Regions from separate parts of the Desulfosporosinus burensis genome, predicted to be linked through region 1. Evidence: a T-box and tRNA genes for the amino acid it is inferred to sense, from the RefSeq annotation. Region 1 holds a T-box; the other regions hold tRNA genes.

Evidence for each region. The T-box of region 1 lies ahead of leuS (leucine--tRNA ligase). A T-box ahead of a tRNA ligase gene usually reads a tRNA of that ligase, here a tRNA-Leu.
Region 2: it encodes a tRNA-Leu, which carries the amino acid that the T-box ahead of leuS (leucine--tRNA ligase) is inferred to sense. The anticodon was not compared.
Region 3: it encodes a tRNA-Leu, which carries the amino acid that the T-box ahead of leuS (leucine--tRNA ligase) is inferred to sense. The anticodon was not compared.

The regions. Positions count from the first base shown of each region.
Region 1 covers NZ_BAAHYN010000003.1:390,244-397,327, forward strand. The annotation lists gene leuS (leucine--tRNA ligase) at 1-1,978, opposite strand, end outside; T-box leader at 2,048-2,246, opposite strand; gene rsfS (ribosome silencing factor) at 2,268-2,630, opposite strand; gene yqeK (bis(5'-nucleosyl)-tetraphosphatase (symmetrical) YqeK) at 2,614-3,204, opposite strand; gene ACYQ3Q_RS07140 (RNA recognition motif domain-containing protein) at 3,364-3,615, opposite strand; gene nadD (nicotinate-nucleotide adenylyltransferase) at 3,697-4,338, opposite strand; gene ACYQ3Q_RS07150 (ABC-F family ATP-binding cassette domain-containing protein) at 4,353-5,909, opposite strand; gene ACYQ3Q_RS07155 (hypothetical protein) at 5,974-6,129, opposite strand; gene ACYQ3Q_RS07160 (ABC-F family ATP-binding cassette domain-containing protein) at 6,282-7,084, opposite strand, start outside.
Region 2 covers NZ_BAAHYN010000006.1:120,306-127,389, reverse strand. The annotation lists gene ACYQ3Q_RS12130 (sigma-54 interaction domain-containing protein) at 1-13, opposite strand, end outside; gene ACYQ3Q_RS12125 (DUF1294 domain-containing protein) at 130-411, opposite strand; gene ACYQ3Q_RS12120 (UbiX family flavin prenyltransferase) at 434-994, opposite strand; gene ACYQ3Q_RS12115 (DMT family transporter) at 1,052-1,981, opposite strand; partial or broken gene ACYQ3Q_RS12110 (aldehyde ferredoxin oxidoreductase C-terminal domain-containing protein) at 2,193-2,300, opposite strand; tRNA gene ACYQ3Q_RS12105 (tRNA-Leu) at 2,483-2,569, shown strand; gene ACYQ3Q_RS12100 (Fic/DOC family protein) at 2,859-3,482, opposite strand; gene ACYQ3Q_RS12095 (antitoxin VbhA family protein) at 3,484-3,678, opposite strand; gene ACYQ3Q_RS12090 (vWA domain-containing protein) at 3,939-4,460, opposite strand; gene ACYQ3Q_RS12085 (macro domain-containing protein) at 4,539-5,564, opposite strand; gene ACYQ3Q_RS12080 (HigA family addiction module antitoxin) at 6,008-7,084, opposite strand, start outside.
Region 3 covers NZ_BAAHYN010000002.1:51,866-58,949, forward strand. The annotation lists gene ACYQ3Q_RS03280 (exoribonuclease R) at 1-353, shown strand, start outside; gene ACYQ3Q_RS03285 (hypothetical protein) at 356-583, shown strand; gene mutM (bifunctional DNA-formamidopyrimidine glycosylase/DNA-(apurinic or apyrimidinic site) lyase) at 1,546-2,367, opposite strand; gene polA (DNA polymerase I) at 2,383-5,007, opposite strand; tRNA gene ACYQ3Q_RS03300 (tRNA-Leu) at 5,351-5,436, opposite strand; gene ACYQ3Q_RS03305 (acetyl-CoA carboxylase carboxyltransferase subunit alpha) at 5,497-6,483, opposite strand; gene accD (acetyl-CoA carboxylase, carboxyltransferase subunit beta) at 6,467-7,084, opposite strand, start outside.

The DNA of each region.
Region 1 (7,084 bases):
CTTGTTTAGAGGAACCCAGCCCTTGGCTTTTCTTAATCAGAGGCTCATATTGGGCCACTAAGCGCCAGATGCGATTAAAGAAACGATAACACCCTTCAACCCCTTGATCACTCCACTCTAGATCTCTCTCAGGAGGAGCAGCAAACAGAATAAACAATCGGGCCGTATCCGCCCCATATTTGCCGATGATCGCCTCAGGGCTCACGATATTTCCCTTGGATTTCGACATTTTAGATCCATCCATACAAACCATCCCTTGCGTCAGCAAGTTCTGGAAGGGTTCATCCGCAGTCAAGTATCCAAAATCCTTCAAAGCCTTGGTAAAGAAGCGGGCGTACAAAAGGTGTAGAATCGCATGTTCCACGCCCCCAACATACTGATCGACATTCATCCACTGATCCACCGCTGTTTTATCAAAAGCAGCCTCAGTATTGCGGGGGTCAGTATAGCGCAGAAAATACCAAGAAGAACAAGCAAACGTATCCATCGTGTCTGTCTCACGCCGAGCAAGCCCTCCACATTGCGGACAGGTTGTTTCAATAAATGCGTTAGAGGAAGCTAGTGGATTCTCCCCAGCTTTAAAGACAGAAATCGGCGGAAGTAACACCGGCAACTGATCTTCCGGAACTGGCACTGTTCCACAAGTTTTACAATAAACCATCGGAATCGGTGCACCCCAATAGCGTTGACGAGAAATGAGCCAATCTCGCAAGCGGAAATTAACCTTCCGTTGCCCCAGACCCAAGCGCTCCGCTTCATCAGCAATTCGATCCCAACCCTCATCACTGCTCAGACCATCAAACGAGTCGGAGTTAACCATGACACCGTCCCCTGTGTAAGCAGCTTCAAGAGGCAGATCTTTTGCTTCTGCCAGACTCTCAGTCGGAATAATAACTGTTTTAATGTCTAGATCATACTTGGTTGCAAATTCAAAATCCCGTTCATCATGGGCTGGAACACCCATAACAGCCCCAGTACCGTATTCAAGCAGAACATAGTTCGCTATCCAGATCGGCACCTTCTTCCCACTCAGCGGATTAAGACAGTACGCCCCGATAAATAGCCCTTCTTTTTCTGCATCCGTAGAAGTACGTGCTATTTCATTGAGACCATTCATTTTCTCGATAAAAGCCAGCACATCTGCCTCATAAGCTGTTCCACCTACTAACTCCAAAACAAGGGGATGCTCAGGAGCCAAGACAACATAGCTCACCCCATAAAGGGTATCAACCCGAGTGGTGTACACCGAAATCTTCGACCGACGTTCCTCCAAAGGAAATTGGACTTCCACCCCTTCAGAACGGCCGATCCAGTTGCGTTGCATGGTTTTTACCTTTTCAGGCCACCCCGGTAACTTGTCCAAATCCTCAAGTAAAACATCCGCATAATCCGTAATCTTAAAAAACCACTGTTCCAAGTTCTTCTTCGTAACCAGGGTATCACACCGTTCACACCCGCCATCCACCACTTGTTCATTGGCAAGCACTGTGGCACATGAAGGACACCAATTCACGGCCGCCTTCTTCTTGTACACCAATCCATGTTTGTAAAACTCTATAAATATCCACTGAGTCCACTTATAATACCCCGGGTGACAAGTCGCCATTTCTCGATCCCAATCATAGGAAATCCCCATCCCTTGAAGCTGACGCCTCATGTTGGCAATATTTTTCCAGGTCCAATCTGCCGGAGGAGTTTGATGCTTAATCGCAGCATTTTCCGCAGGCAAACCAAAAGCATCCCATCCGATCGGGTGTAGGACATTATACCCGCTCATCCGCTTATAACGAGCAATGACGTCAGAGATGGAATAATTGCGCACATGCCCCATGTGTAAATCTCCCGAAGGATAAGGAAACATAGCCAAGGCATAGTACTTGGGCTTTGAGGGGTTCTCCTCTGTTTGATAGGCTTTTTCCTCTAACCAGTGTTTCTGCCATTTAGATTCGATCTCTGAAAACGAATACTTCTCTTGCATAAATCCTGCCCCCTTACAAATAAGTAACAGATTAAAACATAAGATGAAAATATAAAAATCTCCCGTCCCAAAAGGGACGGGAGGCTTGCTCCCGTGGTACCACCCAATTTCATAAGTGCTTCAACGATCTTAACGGCTCGCACCGGTGTTCATTGTAACCTGAACACAGCTCCAGGGCGAGTTCTTGAAGTTCCCTACAGCGACTTGCACCTCCCGCCGCCTCTCTTGATGAGGGTTCTACAATACTACTCCCTATCGTAGCAATGACGTGTTTGATTATCCAGAAAAGTTATACATTCTGACTAGTTTCATAAGAAATGACTTCCGCATCTTTCCAGAGACGTTCAAGTTGATAAAATTCACGTTGATCTGGGGTCATCACGTGAATCACCAAATCACCGCCACAATCCATCAAAACCCATTTGGCAGTCGGCAATCCTTCGAGATGAATAACCGGAATGCCCAGCTCTGGCAACTTCTCTTCAAGATGATTCGTGATTGCTTTCACCTGAGTGGTTGTATTCCCCGTCACAATCATGCAATAATCCGTGACCATTGAGATTTTCTGGAGATTCAAAAGAGAGATATCTCCACCCTTTTTATCTTCAACGATACTAACCACTTCTTCAAGCATTTTAAGATCTAGTTCCAATAGTAGTTTGCCTCCTTTGTAAATCATCATAGGTTAATTGAGTTAAGGGATGAATAGGGCGTTTGCTTTCCCTTAAGTATATCAAAGTGTGTTCAACACAGGCTAACGTACCCTTTCCTAAATCATCATACAAGGATTGGCGTAAATTGTCCACTTTTGGAAAATCGCGGCTAGCTTCCGTCAGGTCTGCGCTATAGATGAGCATCTCTAATTGGCCCATCCCTGGTCTTCCTAACGTATGATTGGCAACGGCCGCAATGACTTCAACATCCTTTAACCCATAATAATGCTCCAGCCAATAAGCTGCAACAGGACCATGCAAAACATAAGGATATTGTTCATCTTCAGGATAATTAAGCAACTTCCACCTGCGAGCAAACCTTATTTGGTTTTTCAAAGGGATTTCTTTAGCTAAATCATGGGCTAACCCCGCACAACGGGCCTTAACAGGATCCAAGCCATGGTGCCGGGCTAATTCCTCCGCCCAATCCGCAACACTCAATGTATGCTCAAAGCGTTCCGCTGAAAGAACACGAGTCGCCAAATCCAATAATTTTTCAACATCTAAAATCAAGTATCCCCGCTCCCCTTTATCTCTTCCTCTAATATTATTTCAAAATATTATATCAATTAATCAATAACTGTGCAAAGGTGGGATTAAAAGAGACTAAGACACTCCCTCCCACAACAAAGGAGACCCCTTAGAAGAGGTCTCCCGATTGGAACGGTAGTATTACATTTGTTTCGGTTTTGCTTCATTCACCGTTAGTGGCCTGCCACCAAAATCCTTGCCATTAAGCTCTTCCGCCATACGCGCTGCATCCGGCTCTCCCACTTCGATAAAGCCAAATCCACGGGAACGACCGGTTTCGCGATCGGTAATAATCCGACTACTTTCAACCTCTCCATACTCGCTAAAGAATTCTCCGAGTTCTTCTGCAGTAGTATTCCACGGAAGATTTCCGACATAAAGTGTTGTTGTCATGATAACTGTCACCTCTTGCTTGAATTGATTTACTTGATCGTTTTTAGTATGGTCAAATCTAAACAGAGTATGCGAAACATTTTAATCGTCAGTATAAAGCCCTCGTTGTTGGATAAGTTGACGAACGCCCTCAGGCAAAAGGTAGCGAATTGGTTCTCCTCGTTTAACTCTCCTCCGAATATCGGTAGAAGAAATCGCCAAAGCAGGCACTTCTAGATAATGGATCTTACCTAAAATTTCAGGATGTTCCTCTTGCACTTTAAGCAGAAAATCACTTGCATCAAATCCTGGTCGCGCCGCACCAATAAATTGGATCATGGTGAAGATTTCCTCAGCTTCTCGCCAGGAAAAGATCTCACTTAGGGCATCCGTCCCCGTGATAAAATACAGTTCATAATCTGGCCAAGTTTTGCGCAACATACGTAACGACTCGACTGTATAAGACGGACCTTCTCTTTCGATTTCAAGGGCAGAACTAGCGAAATCCGAATTATCATGAATTGCACAATCGACCATCTCAAGACGCAACTCTCCCGCCGAAATATCCGTTCGATTTTTATGAGGGGGTATACCAGTCGGAATAAATAGCACTTTACTTAAGTTAAACTCGGCGCGTGCCATTTCCGCAGCGACCAAATGCCCGTAATGAATCGGATCAAACGTTCCGCCCATAATCCCCAGTCGGGGTTTTTCCCGTGCAGCCACCCGTTTCAAGTCCGTCATAACCGTGATTCTCCTTACACGATTTTAGTCGTCCACTCCTCCAAATTCCACACATCCGTCACCCAATCTTCGTAGAATTCCGGTTCGTGAGAAACAACCAGCACAGTCCCTCTATACTCCGTGATGGCTCTCTTCAGTTCTGCTTTAGCATCCACATCTAAATGATTGGTCGGCTCGTCGAGAACCAGCCAGTTTACATCCTTGAGCATCAACTTACAGAGCCGGACTTTAGCATTTTCTCCACCGCTCAACACCATCATTTTGGTCGAGATGTGTTCACTTGTCAAACCACACCTTGCCAAAGCGCCCCGCACTTCGGAATTAGTCATTCCCGGATACTCTCCCCACACCTCGTCGAGCGCCGTCTTCTCATTTCTACGACTCGATTCTTGTTCGAAATATCCAGGGTAAAGATAATCACCCAGTTCAACTTCACCAGAAACCGCTGGAATATAACCCAGCAAAGTCTTAAGCAATGTCGATTTACCTAACCCGTTAACCCCACGAATTGCCACCTTTTGCCCTCGTTCTAAGGTTAAATCTAAGGGTCGAGTTAACGGTTCATCATAGCCTAGCACAATATTCTTCGCCTCAAAAATCATTTTCCCTGGAGATCTTGCTTCCCTAAATTTAAACTTCGGTTGGATCTTCTCTCGCGGCTTTTCGATCAGTTCCATTTTTTCCAACTGCTTTTGCCGACTCTTAGCGCGACCGGTCGTCGAAATCCGCGCTTTATTGCGCGCAATAAAATCTTCGAGGCGATCCACTTCTTTTTGTTGCTTGTCATAGGCTTTAATCTCTTGAACCTTGCGAGTTTCAAAGAGCGCCATAAATTGTTCGTAGTTTCCAGTGTAACGGGTTAATTCAGCATTATCAACGTGGTAAATCACATTGATAACTGCATTTATAAAAGGAACATCGTGAGAAACGAGGATAAAGGCATTTTCATACTGGTTGAGATAACGCTTTAACCACTCAATATGCTCCACATCCAAAAAGTTGGTCGGCTCGTCCAAAATTAAAATGCTAGGATTTTGGAGCAACAGTTTCGTGAGCAAAACCTTCGTCCGTTGACCTCCGCTTAAATCCGCAACATCCTTGTCCAGACCTATTTCTCCAAGCCCCAAGCCATTGGCGATTTCTTCAATCTTAGTATCAATCATATAGAAACCATTGTGGTCTAAAATACTTTGTATCTCTCCGACATCTTCCAAGAGTTTGTTCATTTCGGTATCTGAGACGTTACCCATTCGATCATACATCTCGAGGATTTCTGCTTCCAGATCGAACATCCCTTGAAATGCTTCTTTAAGCACGTCTCGGATCGTTTTTCCCTTAGCCAATACCGTGTGCTGGTCTAAATAGCCGACCGTCACGCGATTTGACCACTCAACCTTTCCTTTGTCAGGCATCAGCTTACCTGTAATGATATCTAAGAAGGTCGATTTCCCTTCTCCATTCGCCCCAATCAAGCCAACGTGCTCCCCTTTTAACAAGCGAAAGCTGACATCTTCAAAAATTTTACGTCCACCAAATCCATGGCTAACATTTTCTACATTTAATACGCTCACGACTTAACTTCTCCCCTTATTTTTCTCTTAATTCCTCATGGCCTCTATCATAAAATAAAACTATTTACTTATCAAACATGCCGCCGACTTTGCGACGTTTAATACCTTTCCTCTTTTCCCCGATTTTCTGCGTAGCTTTATGTGGACCGCCTTGTTGAGAACTCTTCAGGTTTTTCTCCGCAACCAGTTTTTTCATCTGCTCTAAAGTTTTGTCATCCATATGAACATCCTCCAATATAATCGTAATCTACTTGAAAACGTTGATCGTGTTTTCGCGCACAACACGCCGCGCAAGTACTTCGCATTTCGCATTTCGTAACTTCATGTATCGTTACGTGCGTCGTCCTCAGATCCGTGCATGTGTATCGTTCTTCATGCCTCGTACTTCGAGCCTCGTACATCGCGCCTCGACTTTTGGGCTATCTTTTCTGCCAGCTCATTCAAATACGTCCAACGTTCCAGCAAATTATCTAATTTTTGTTCTAGTGACTGTTGAATGGTCACTAACTCAGTTAGTTTTCCAAAATCACTGCCCATCTCATTCATCTGTTGACTATTTTTTTGAAGTTCCTCTTCCACTTGCGCGATCTGATCGTCAATTTGGGCGAAATCTTGCTGTTCTTTATAAGTCATCTTCAGCGCACGTTCTTTTCTTCGCTCAGACTCTTGTGTTTCCGGTCCAACGTTTTGATTAGGAGACTTTTTGGCCAAAGTCGCTAAAAAGGTAGCTTGTTGTTCTATCTGCAAAGCCTCTTGCTCAGCAGCATACACCTGTTCCCGATAGTCCGAATAATTTCCTACATACGACCGAATGCTTCCCGCACCTTCGAACGCAAAAATCTTATCCGTAACCCGATCCAGAAAATATCGATCATGGGAGACAGCGATCACCGCCCCTGGAAAATCATCCAAATATGATTCTAGAATCGTCAGTGTTTGAATGTCCAGATCATTGGTGGGTTCATCCAATAACAAGACATTCGGAGCCCCCATCAAGATCCGTAAGAGATAAAGCCTTCGTTTTTCCCCACCAGAAAGCTTGCCAATCTGAGTCCACTGTACGGCTGGGGGAAATAAGAAACGCTCCAGCATTTGTGAGGCCGTCAAAAAGCCACCATCTGCCGTGGGAATCACTTCAGCGACCGCTTTGACCTCATCAATCACACGACGGTCTG
Region 2 (7,084 bases), on a different contig from region 1:
TAAGTTCAACCATTAAGTTACCCCCATAACTATTATTCTCGTTAAAGTCTTATAATATGACAATATTCCTTTTGATTAGCCTACATTTTCTTAATTCGTTAAGAATTCACTTTATCCTTTAACCGAGTTTCATTTTACTAATGTTTGCAGATAGACGTAGCCTAACATTAAAAAGTTCACAAAGATCATAATAGGAGCACCTATAACGAACTTCTTGTGCTGGGTCTTATGACGAAAGAACTTCATCCCAGCAAAAAGTCCGATGCCTCCCAGGACAAATCCCATAAGCAGTAGATTGAACTCCTGTATCCTCCACTGCCCTAACTTAGCCAGACGTTTATCTCTGCCCATTGCAATAAAAACGTAAATATTCCAAATCAAGTAGGCCCCCAGAAAAAATTCAATACTCATCGCTCTAGTCCTCCTTATTATTTTATACTCCATTCCAGCGCTTAAAGAGTGTGTTTTCTATGCCAAACTGATCTAAGGTTTTCCCAACGACATGATTCACTAAATCTTGTATCTCTTTCGGTTGGTGGTAAAACCCTGGCGAAGCCGGCATTATCGTCGCACCCGCCCGCGCCAGCCGTAACATATTCTCTAAGTGAATAATATTATAAGGCATTTCGCGCGGAACCACGACAAGAGGGCATCGCTCCTTTAATGTCACTTGAGCCGCTCGTGCCAAAAGATGGTCCCCCGTCCCCGTGGCCATTAAGCCCAAAGTGTTCATTGAACAGGGAATCACGACCATCCCAGCCGTACGATAAGAGCCGCTGGCCAGCGATGAAAAGAGGTTATCGTTCTCATGGATACGAACATTCTCTGGGAAGGCAGACCGTTCAATTCCGGTTTCATAGGCAAGTACCTTTTCTCCCGTTAACGTCATGATCAATTCAACCTGCCAATCCATCGACGCCAGAACATTCATGAGTGTGGTCGCATATATTGAACCGCTTGCCCCTGTAATCCCAATAATTAATCGTCTTTGCACTGGGCACCTCCAACATTTATTTCATACGCTTTTCGCTGCCATCTACAGCGTCCCTTATCATTTATTCGCTATCGCAGAAAAATCCTTGTTTTCGAGAACAGAGAGCTTATCCTTTCGAATCATACTGATGCCTAAAAAGATGACTACAGCGCCTAAGACTTGCATAAGGTGAATCTGTTCCTTTATAAGAATAGCCGCCGCAACCACAGCAACCGCTGGCACAGCATACATATAAGCCATTACACGATTAGCTCCTATTCGGTTAATTGCGTGATACCAAACAACAAGCCCGAACGCAGTCACTAGAACAATGGAGTAAAGCATAGAGCCCCAGGCTGCAGAGGGTATCTCTGACCAAGTTATCGCTAGCACCCCTTTTGCTCCGATGACCAGGAAAAATATCATTCCAAATAATGAAGCATACGTCATCGTCTTAAGCGCTGAATACCTGCGCAACATGCGTTTAGCGAGCACTGGATATAATCCCCAGACACTTGATGCCAAAATGGCGATCAGATCTCCACGAATCACATCCCAGCCTATTGCCAATTTATTAGTCCCAAAGAGCAAGACAAAGACAACTCCTAAGAGAGCTAAAGCGCTTCCCCACCTCCCCCTTGAGCCTAATCGTTCTTGTCCTGCGAGCCAGGCGAAAATTGCCGTAAACACTGGCGAGATTGCAAGCATTAAAGAGGCATTGGTAGCCGTAGCGTATTTTACAGACGCCATAAACAAGGTTTGGTAAATCGTAATGCCTATCAGTCCGAGCATCGCCAATTCCCAGAAATCCTTTAACTGGATACGCAAGTCTTTTTCCAAAACATATAACAAAAGAAACAGCAGAGGTGTTGCCCCCACAAAACGAACAACATTAAAGGTCAAAGGATCAAAACCAACCATTCCCCATTTTCCAACAGTGTAATTTGCCCCCCAGACCAAGACAACGCCCCAAAGTACCCACTCTGGAAAATCCTTTTTCGTAGTCATTAGTTTCCCTCTTTCTCCCTCACCCATACAAAAGACCCCTAGCATCGTTTTAAAGGTAGGAGCCTTTCATTATTTCGTATAATTAAATATTGTATCATAGAAAAATCCCTCAGAGAATATAAAATGCTCAGCGAGGTTTCAAAGCCTCTCGACCGCATCATAAATGAAAAGGAAGAAAACTTTGATATTCTAGGGTTTCTTCCTTTTCATGTTAGTCTATTTTACAAGCCTGTTCATTACAGAGCATATTAAAATAGGCAATGGACTCCAGGTCATCGTTCAAAGCATTTGAACCGAATGCACCTAAAGCCTCGTATTCAGGACCGCTTCCTTTTCCTCAGAGTGTCACAACACGTGAATAGATGTATACAATATGACAATTTCTCAGTATACAAAAGTACGCTGCCCAACAATTGTCGATTCTTAAACGGTAGCAACACAAAAAGGAATTAATTAATGATTGACAAACTATCTATCTTCTCATATAATAACGTTTGTTACGCGGTCGTGGCGGAACTGGCAGACGCGCTAGATTCAGGTTCTAGTGCTCGCAAGGGCATGGAGGTTCAAGTCCTCTCGACCGCACCACTTAGAAACATAAGGCCTTCGGGCCTTTTTTCTTTTGCCTTTGTTGACTTTTCTAAACCGTGAATAGTCAACAAAAAGTCAACAAAATAATATGAGTGCTTTTTTAGGGCATATTGATCCAGACTACTAGATGCATAATGTGGTACTTTAAGTGAACTAAAAGCAAATCTTTTTATCACACAGTGCTCATCAGTATACCGTATTGCTCTATAACTTTGTAATTTCAGTTATAAGAATCGGGCATGGAAAAAAGCACCTTCTCAGATGCTTTACTAAAATATTCTTCAATTTACTTATTTTCAATGACTTGCAAAATACACTTCTTCAACGGTTGTAAATCTTTGTTAACAGCAATTATTGTAGCTTCTAATAAAGTTTCTTTCTCAATTAAAGACCAGTTGATTATATAATTACAGTTCATAGCCAATTCTCGAATAAACTCTCGAATGCTTCGACCATTACCTTCTCTAAATGGATGTATCATATTTAGTTCAGACATGTAATAAGCTACCTTCTGAGAAAATTCCTCCGGATTCAAACTTACTAAATATCTGTCCTTTGCTAGGTTACTAAATGTAGAATTTAAGTTTTCCTCAATAAACTGGCTTTTACAGAAAAATGTAGAACCCTTCTCAATATTCTCAGTCCTTAATTTGCCAGCAAAAGGATAGATGTCTTGAAAGATATACCCATGTATTCTTTTTAAGTGGGTGCTTCCAAATCTACCTTTCACTATCTGTTCTTTTTCAAGCTGGTATTGCCGAAGCATTGTCATATCAGCTTCATATTCAGCTAAGGCATTTGCATCCTTAATGTTTTCTTTATTAATCAATACATCAAAATCTTTATAGTAATAGACAGACCGGCTAATTTCTTTAGAATCGTACTTTGAAAAGCCACTGCCACTTTTCATTTTAGCGTCCAAATTTAGAAGCGTGCCTAGCCTTTATGCCTGCGACAGCTTCCCCACTGCTGATCTTATCTTCGAGGTACCGTTTTCCGATTGCCTGCGCATGTGTACTTGCCTTTAATCCTTCAAAAGCCATCGATGCCCTTACACCAGAAATCACCCGATTATTCGTTGCCGCTCTTGGAGTTTTCCTTGCCAATACAATCACCTCTTGATACTATTATATGCAATTTTAAGCTCAAAGACAATTTAGTCGGAATACTTTCTATAAGATATTCAGACCAATCTTTATCGACTGCCCCATAGTCTATAGCTACTTAATTCTCTTACCGATTTTTGTTACGACGTGCAAAATCTTCATCCATCTCCGCTTTCCAACTATCAGCAATGGGTCTGTTAGCCCGAATTTCGCTGACGACATGGCTAACTGCTACGTAATTCAGCCTCGTACCCTCACCATCAGTGCTGATAGTTCGCAGCTCTATCAGCACTGATCCCAACCTTTGCAGCTGCAGAAACGGCATCAATATTGGCTCCCAAGAAAATGACTTCCCATCCGTATTTTTCTTTCTGCCGTTCAACCATTTTCTTGATTGCTGCAGGGGTGTACTCACGACTGGCATTTTCCATACCATCGGTTGTGATCACCATCACCACCTTGTCCGCTCGTTGGTCCTTGCTAGTATGCCGCTGTACGTTGCTAATCTTATGAATGGTCTTTCCGATAGCATCCAGGAGTGCAGTGCTACCGCCAACATAGTATTCTTTCTCTGTCATCGGGTGGATGCCCTTGCTGTTGATTCGATCATGGAGAAGTTCGTCGCTATCATCGAACAGCACCGTCGTGACAATCGCTTCACCAGGCTCCTTCTGCTGTTTACTAAGCAGGGCATTGTAGCCACCGATGGTGTCGCTCTCTAGCCCTGACATGGAACCGCTCTTATCCAGGATAAAGACCAATTCAGTTATGTTTGTTGTCATTTTGTTATCCCCTTTTCTTCCTTGATGATTAAAGGATAACAAAGTTAGAAGGCTAATAGGTCGCTTTCAAAACGACAATTAGCCTCCGATCAAAACTTGGTCAAAAGCAAACAAGGCTTCGTTGACCTCAAAGATGTTGTAATTGCCTTCGTCGATGAAGTACTCGATGATGAGATCAAACTTGTTGCTACGCGACAAAGTGTAGCCGGCTTTACCCAGTAGATCATGGGTTTCGTCCAAATTGAGCTCGAGAGCGATGGCAAAAGCTATCGCTGTAACCCTGCTAGGGTTATAACCTTTTCCGCTGCGGATTTTGGAAAAGAGCTTGCGGTCGATATTGGCTCGTTTATAGGTTTCTACATCGGTCAAGCCCTTCTCATCAATGAGCCGTAGCAACCTTTGAGGAAACGACTCCTCCAATTGTTCTAGCACATCCTCTAAACGCCTTTTCCCTTGTGGCAGGGCTGGGGCGGAGGGGCAAGAAACACTTTCCTGGCAAATCGTTTGTAATTCTTCTAGCTGTTGGTATTCATAAGCCTCGATCACTCGGTCTCTGACACGATGCCGGTGTTCTTCCACGTAGTGATCGTCAATGTATCGTTCTATGTCCGAAAAAAGTTTGGCGCTCAGCATAAAGGCTTTCTTATCATAGACCACCAAATGAACATTCATATCATGGTTTAAGAGGAATTCGCTGATGGCTGAAATGGCAATCTGAAGCGCCTGGTCTTTCGGGTACCCATAGATCCCGGAGGAGATCAGGGGAAAGGCGATGGATTCGAACCCATGCTGCAAGGCCAGGGTCAGCGAGTTGGTATAGCAGTTATGTAACAGCTGTGCCTCGCCCGCACTACCACCACGCCAAATCGGTCCGACCGTGTGGATGATGTGTTGGGCAGTAAGGCTGTAGCCACTTGTAATAACCGCTTCGCCAACTTGGCACGTTCCGATGCTGTCGCATTCTGCTTGCAGCTTTTCAGCCCCGGCAGCAGCGAAAATTGCTCCACATACCCCACCGCCTATTTTCAGGGCAGAATTTGCGGCGTTGACTATGGCATCAACGGATAGTTTGGTGATATCGTTTCGGATTATTTCCAGTGGCATAAGTAGGGATTCTCCTTTCACGGATTACTAGGTATCGGACCGGTTACTTCTTTTATGACAGCTAGTATTCCTGCTCATCTAAGCATTTAATTCACAATGCCGCCTAACAATCAGGCGGCATTACTTATTCATAAATCCAACAAACATGAAATAGCATCACCATATGCGATCAAAACACGCCCCCCATGAGCAAGCAACAACCTTACGCAATCTATTTCTAAAAACTTCCCACGCACAAAACCTAGCATAACTGGCAGCGACAACTTGATAACCAGGGGTTCTACTATTGCTCTCCATCTTCAGAGGTCGTTTGCTTATATTTAATTTTTCGTGTGTAGTCTTTATTTGATTTATGGGGGCGTGTGCCAGTATTGAAGAGAGATCTTGTTCTAGGCTTACTGACTAGCTTTGATTTCTTTTTCATAATAGCCCACTTTTCTTTACTATTTTTTCTGGTGGATAATATATTTTTCTCTAAGCCCATTAACACGTTCAAATCCAATGTGTTCTTCTATTTGTAACCGACCAACTACAATACCAGGATGTATATCAATTTTATTTGCAAATCGCCTTATAGCCCCTTCTGAATAATCTTTACCGCTCAAGAATTCACTATAATGGTCCATTGGTAATAAATAATTTCTGGCAAAATCATCCGCTTCTCTTTCTAAGATTTTATTTGTTTCATCCATTTCTTCAACATCTATGCCAACTATTAGCATTGTGATTTTTCTCTGTAAGACATGACCAATTTCATGGAACAAAGAGAACCAAAATATATCTGCATACTTCCTTCTATTGTTGATCGCCAATATTACCTTTTCTTTATTAATCCATTTTACTGCCCCATTAACACCGGAATTTTTCAAGTGTGGTAGAACAACAAATGCAACACCACAAGATGCAAAGATTTCTGTCAATCTTGGCGAAAAATCCACAGGATTCTGTAACGTCATTTTTCTAATTTCTTGCAAATGACTATTAAGCTTTTTTAAATCGAATGACTCTGTGTGTATCTGTTGACCAATGTTTAGAGCGGTTTGAACCCAAGCATTTGAATTAATTACGTTTTTCTCATTGATGATTGAAACGGCCGTTCTATAATTAACTAGAAAGTCGGTGGTCTTCAAGACCTTAAATGATGCTATCTTAAAATATTTCAATAACTCTTTAGCTTTTTCTGCTGATTTTCTTACTATTGGTACTACTCCTAAATCAATGAAATAAGAGTAGTCTATAAATTGAGCACAACCTGCTTCATAATCCTCAATTTTTCTGCGTTCAATTTCTATAACTTTCTCATTATAAGTTTTTTGCAAGTTAAGCCACACATCTGCAGATGTGCCAAACATAATAGAAAGCTTTAAAGCAATTTCATTCGATAATTTGCTTTTCCCATTTAACAAATCGCTTAAATTTTTCCCACTTGTTTCCAATCTTTTAGCAAACTCGTCTTGGGTAATCCCCATATCTTCAATAATCTCTTTTAGATAGTACCCTGGATGAAAAGCTATTAGCTC
Region 3 (7,084 bases), on a different contig from region 1:
ACTCTTTTAACCCTACTATTGTCAAAAGAAAACAGACAGAGCAAGTTGCATTGCTCAGAGTTGATCTACTAAAGATGGTCTTAGTAGATTACAAACTTAACCCTGAAATCATTAAGGAAGATGATGGTTCGATTACACTTGCTCTAGATTCTCTGGAAATCTACGCAAATAATTCGACATTAGATTTAGCCGCTAATGATTTAATTGAAGACCTTAAAGTATATGCCCAAGATTATATGGATCGCTCCCAGCTTTTCCTTCAAGCACCTAACCGTAAATCCCACTTCCCATATGTTTTAAAAGTCCTGCTTTGTGAAAATGACAAAGAGATTCTTGCACTCTTAGGACTATAAATATGGCACCTAAATTTGGAGATTTGAAACGCTATTGCGATAAAAATGGTTGGGTGATGCTTCGTAATACTGACCACTGGTATTATGAAAAAGTACTGAGTAATGGGACTGTCCTAAGAACGAAAATAAGCCATGCTGTCAGAAAAGAAATTCCTAAGAATTTATGGGATAGAATTCGACAAAAGCAACTTCAAATAAGTGAAACTACCTTTTGGGAAGGCCTCAAATGATGGCTCTGATTCAAAAGGTCTTTTATTGCTCATTAAACCATCACCGATAGGGACATTTCACATAACGTCCAGGAATTCCCGACGCGCCAAACTACATTCATCATTGCTAAGTGTCGGGAATCCCGTGTTAGACGAAGTCTGACATCCCACAAGTACTAATTTATTTTTTTAAAGGTCTCCACTATCTTCAAAACGTCATTTTCATATATTCACTGTTCAACATCTTATCATCGGGAATATACTGTACATCTGTTGGTGATGAAAATCCGAATACTTCTTTATTCTTGGATCAAAAATGACCTCTTCATCATGAATTGCATTAAGAAAACGTCTGATACTTTGCTCAGTATCAGCTATTTCCCAGTACTTCTCTACCGGATTCCATCGATTTGTTATTTGTTTGATTTTCTTTACTCGTTCAGGGCTGTAATCAAACGTAATAATAAGGTTATGGTTACTTCCCTTATTTACATAAACGTCATAACACACTCCTGAGTCTCTAGCTGTATAATTCACAAGTTTTGTTACGTCGTTATTATCTATACAGCCAGAATGTATTTAGGACAAACTTCGTCGTCAGTAGTTAAATACCTCCTTATGAACTGTAATTAATTAACACTATTACAGAATTTTTTTTTTGTGGAAATAGCCCATTTGCATTTCATCAGTGGTACGGTATCGTGGCATGGAGGTCTGATAGGTAAAGAAACCTTGTCTTGTGCCAAACCTTCAGGCACCGGCTGAAGCCTTAGTTGCAGTTGCAGTTGCAATTATACTTTCGACCTACCTTCGCCAGCCATACTAGTAGTATGAACAAATTTTAATTCATCAGTGATGCCGCACAGCGGCATGGGGATCTGATAGTGCAAAAAAAGACCAGGGTTACCCCTAGCCAAAATTATTATTTCTTTGTAGTTTAAGAAAGTAATAGAACGTTGTTTTGTAGCAACCCATTTCAAGGCTTACCTCTGACACCTCGAACAATAAACCGTTGCCCGTCCAGCGAGACGAATTCGTTCTAACGTCTGCCCACAGACTTTACAGGGTTCTCCACCCCGTCCGTACACTTGTAGTTCCTGCTCAAAGGAACCTTTTTCCCCATTAGCATCCCGGTAATCTCGAAAGGACGTACCCTGGGCATCGATTCCTGCTTGAAGAACGGTTTGGATGGCGTGATGGAGCTTTAATATTTCCTCTGCAGCTAGGGTATCTACCCTACGTTCGGGAGATATTCCTGCCCGAAAAAGTGATTCATCCACATAGATATTACCTAAACCTGCTAGGACATGCTGATCGAGTAGGGCTGCTTTGACAGAGAGTTTTTTCTTCCCAAAACGCTCCTTCAAGACTTGGGGTGTGAATTCTGCCTCCAAGGGCTCAGGTCCTAACTTACATAGGGATGATCCGCTGAAGCACAGCGGGGTGGGTATGGCCTGAATACGCCCGAATTTCCGTACATCTGAAAAATGCACTTCCCCTTTTTCCAAGCGAAAAACCACGTGAGTATGCTTTTCCGGTTCTTGATTCTCCGGAAAATAATTCAAGCGCCCGGTCATTCTCATATGCGCAATTAGCGTTAAATCTTCATCCAATCGTATTAAAAGGTATTTACCCCGGCGGTCAATCGTTTGAATTCTTCGACCGGTCACTAACTCCTCAAACGACTGATCCTCCCAACTGCAGACAGCTGAGGACCAAATAAGCTTGATTTCTTCAATTTTTAGATCCGTTACATGCTGGGCTAAAGTTCTTCGAATCGTTTCAACTTCAGGGAGTTCTGGCATGTTCTTTCCTCATTCCTAATCCTTCGGCTTAAGCGGCTGCATTTCATACCAATTCGGGCCAACTTTACATTCCACTGTCATAGGAACAGATAACGGATAGGCGTGTTCCATTTTATCTTTCAGCATATGGGCGACACCTTCTAAATCTTCTGGGGCAACTTGAAGCAATAGCTCATCATGTACTTGAAGAAGCATGTCCGCCCGAAAGGGTTTCAATCCTTCCGCTACTTTAAGCATGGCTAATTTCATGATATCCGCGGCTGTACCCTGCACAGGGGTGTTCATAGCAATCCGTTCTCCAAACTGGCGTTGAACTCGATTGGAATGAAGTAGCTCTGGAATGCGCCTTAGACGATTTAACAGGGTGCGAACTTGTCCCTCTTTTTTAGCCTGTGTCACGACCTCTTCCAGATACCGTTTTACTCCACCATAACGTTTAAAATACTGCTCGATATAGAACTTTGATTCTTTGCGTGGAATCCCTAAGTCCCTTGATAGACCAAACTCAGTTAAACCATAGACTAAACCAAAATTGACTGCCTTAGCACTTCTGCGCATGTTCGAGGTCACCGCATCGAGCGAGATTCCAAAAACTTCGGCTGCGGTTCGAGTGTGGACATCCTGTCCCAGGGCAAATGATTCACAAAGAAGAGGATCTTGAGAATAGTGAGCTAAAATCCGCAGCTCTATTTGAGAATAATCCGCGGATAGAAGTACCCATCCAGGTTCCGTGGGATGAAAGACTTTTCTAAGCAAGCGCCCCTGCTCCAGTCGAATTGGGATGTTCTGCAAATTCGGTTCCGTACTCGATAAACGACCGGTTGTCGTTACGGTTTGTTGGAAGGTGGTATGAATCCGGCCATCCTTGGCTTGAGCGAGTAAACCATTTACATAGGTAGACATCAATTTATTCAACTGCCGATAGTCGAGAATCTTCGCAACAACGGGATGGGCTAAGCGCAATTCCTCTAAGGTCTCCGCATCGGTGGAATAACCTGTTTTCGTTTTCTTTGCAGTCGGTAAGCCAAGTTTTTCAAAAAGAATGGTTCCCAACTGTTTCGGGGAATTAATGTTAAAGGTTTCCTCAGCTAGGGCATAAATGTCCTGTTCTAACTGTCTTAAGGTCAGACTTATCCCTTCGCCAAAGGTCGTCAATTGCTCGGAGTCCACGGCGATTCCGTGTCGTTCCACTTGCGCGAGCACCAAGCTTAACGGTTCTTCGATGTTATGCAGTAGTTCTGAAAGGCCAAGTGATTGAATATCTTCTTCAAACTTAAGAGCGACTTGAGCTAAGGCTGCCGCTTCTTCTGCAATAGTTTCGAAAACTGCTTGATTCGGAACATATTCTTTAACTAAATCAAGGGGCGCGAATTTCGGTCGCGAGGATTGAATAAGATAGGAAGCTAAGCTTAGATCTAGGGCTAATCCCTTCATGGTCACACCTTCGTTAGCAAGTAATAAAGCAACGGTTTTACTGTCCGCCAAAGTCTTAGGAACTTGGTTACTTCCCATCAATTTCAGCCACGCTTCAAAAACTCTCGGAGACGCATCCTTACGAGTCAGTGTAAATGTCTCACCTTGGGTAGCCACTCCCCATTCTAACCAGCGACCCCCTTGTAAACCTGTTCCCTCATAACGACAGGCTAACGTGAGTGGAATATTCTTGGACTGCCACTCTCCGATCTGAGCAAGCCAGCCCTCTTCTGTCAAGGTGCGTTCTGGCCAATTTTCTAACAATGCTTCTGGGCTTTCACTTAGAGGACCTTCGTCGTCTTTATGACGTTCATGCCACAAACGAGTCACATTCTTCAGATCATATTTTTGCAAGACGGGAAGCACTTTAGCAGCTTTTGAGCGGCGATAAATAAAATCGTCGCTAGAAAACGCCATCGGAACCTCTGTCAGCATCGTCGCTAGCTTTTTGCTCAGGATTGCCTGATCTGTATAGTCCCTCAAATTACTCTGTACTTTTTTACCGGATACTTTATCAACATTCGCTAAAACACCCTCAACCGTTTCAAATTCCCAGAGTAATTTTAGCGCGGTTTTCTCTCCGATTCCTGGAACCCCAGGGATATTATCGGAGGTGTCACCCATTAGACCCTTAAGATCAATGATTTGAGGGGGACGTAGTTGGTAACGTTCCCATAAGGTCGTTTCATCGTAACGTTCGACTTCACTGATTCCTTTTTTGGTCAGGAAAATATTCGTCCTGGGTGAAATGAGTTGCAGGGCATCTTTATCCCCTGTATAAATCTGAATTTCCATTCCCTGTGCTTCCGCTTGTTTGGTTATAGCGGCAATCAGGTCATCTGCTTCATAGCCCGCTAGCTCAAGCATAGGGACTTCCATTTCCGTTAATATTTCTTTGAGGTAATCAAATTGAGGGCGCAGTCCCTCCGGGGTTTCTTTGCGTTGCGCTTTATACCCCGCATACTGTTCAATCCGAACCGTTGCCTTTGTTTTATCGAAAGCTACCACCCAGTAATCTGGATGTTGCTCATGTTCCAATCTAAAGAGCATAGTTAGAAAACCATGCAAAACATTCGTTGGTCGCCCATCGGCCGTGGTTAGCGGCGGGAGAGCATAAAATGCGCGATTTGCAAGGCTGTTTCCGTCTAATATCACCATCCGTGGCATCCTGAAAACCCCCAATCTTTCACCGTTAACTATATCATATCTGCTAATTTCTAACAAACGTTCGAGGTGCTTCTTGGGTTATGTTTATGAGCCATTCGTCTTTTCTAATTGTTTTACAAATTACTGTCAGGCTACCTTTTCCAGTCAATTGCCATTCAACGTATTGGTGCTCCGAGTACTGCCGTTTTTATAAACTTAGTCCCTATTTTACCCTGGAAAGCACCTGTATAGCTTAAATGGGATTTCATACCACAAGTAAAGAGGGTACCCTCTGGTACCCCAAAAATTTAAATTTCTGATATATCAAAAAAGAGCCTTCACAGGCTCTTCTACAAGTTCATTGTGGTGGGCGAGGGGGGACTTGAACCCCCACATACTCACATATATCGGATTTTGAGACCGACGCGTCTGCCATTCCGCCACTCGCCCAGATATAATTCCGTCAGATGAATCATGACGGCCTAGTTATAATAACACTAAACTCAAGTCTTAGTCAAGCTTTTTCGCCAAATTAATATCCGCCGTTTCTTGGAAAACTCCAATGGCCCGCAATTTCTGATATCGCTTTTCCCGTAGTGCTTCGGGACTTTCCAAGCGCAGACGCACGAGATACTTGGAAATGACCTGAGATAACTCTTCTGCGGTTTGATTTAGGTTATTATGAGCCCCACCCTGTGGCTCACGTACTAATTCATCCGCTACTCCAAGTCTCAACAAATCTTGTGCTGTAAACTTAAGAGCGGCGGCTGCTTCCTTAGCCTTAGACGTGTCCTTCCAGAGAATCGAGGCACAGCTTTCTGGGGCAATCACGGAGTAAAAGGAATTCTCAAGCATCAAGACGACGTTGCCCACCCCAAGCGCAAGAGCCCCGCCACTTCCACCTTCACCGATGACGGTACTGATCACGGGGACGTGATAACCTGACATGGCGAGTAGGCATCGGGCAATAGCCTCACCCTGCCCTCGTTCCTCGGCCCCTAAGTCACAGGCGGCACCAGGTGTGTCAATAAACGTCAAAATCGGACGCCCGAACTTTTCAGCCTGATCCATCAAGCGCACCGCTTTGCGATATCCTTCGGGATGAGGCATGCCGAAATTGCGCTTAATATTCTCCTTTGTATCTTTACCCTTAACCTGAGCGATCGCGGTCACCGCAATTCCGTGGAAAAGAGCGATCCCGCCAGCAATCGAGAGATCATCTGCAAAAAGTCGATCCCCTTTTAGTTCTATGAAATCCTCAAACAACAGGGGAGCATAATCATAAAAGTTCGGACGCTCGGAATGTCTGGCAATTTGGACTTTTTGCCAGGGTTCTAGGCTTCCGTAAATCTCCTTCTTCAGAAGAGCTGCTTTCTTTTCAAGGGTAACCACTTCTTGAGAAAGGTCAATTCCCTTGTCCGCGGAAAACTTCTGGAGTTCCGAGATTTTCTGTTCTAGTTCCGCAATCGGTTTTTCAAATTCAAACAGTTGCGCCATACTGAGCCCCCTCCTGATGGTACCGCAGTAAGCGTGCTAAAACAGTCCGCATCTGAGTACGCGCCACAATCAGATCGATTAGACCATGGGCTTGGTTAAACTCAGCCGTCTGTGCTCCTGCCGGAAGTTCTTGCCTCATGGTCTGTTTGATGACACGAGGTCCCGTAAATCCTATCAAGGCATTAGGTTCAGCAATCAAAATATCCCCCAGCGAAGCGTAGCTGGCCGTCACCCCACCAAAGGTAGGATCTGTGAGCACAGAAATATACAGCAAGTGGCTCTCCGCTAATTTTCCCAAAGCTGCACTCGTCTTGGCCATCTGATACAGTGACAGAATTCCCTCTTGCATCCGAGCACCACCCGACGTGGAAAATATAACGACTGGCAAGCGCAATTCGATCGCTCGTTCAATTGCACGGGTAATTTTTTCCCCTACGACAGAACCCATACTGCCCATCATAAAACTTGCTTCATTAAAAGCGATGACAAAAGGAACCCCTTCAATTTTAGCGCGACCTGTAAGTACCCCTTCCGTCATACCGGATTTTTCCTGAGCCTCAAGGAGCTTTTCTTGATAACCGGGAAATTCCAAAGAATCTTG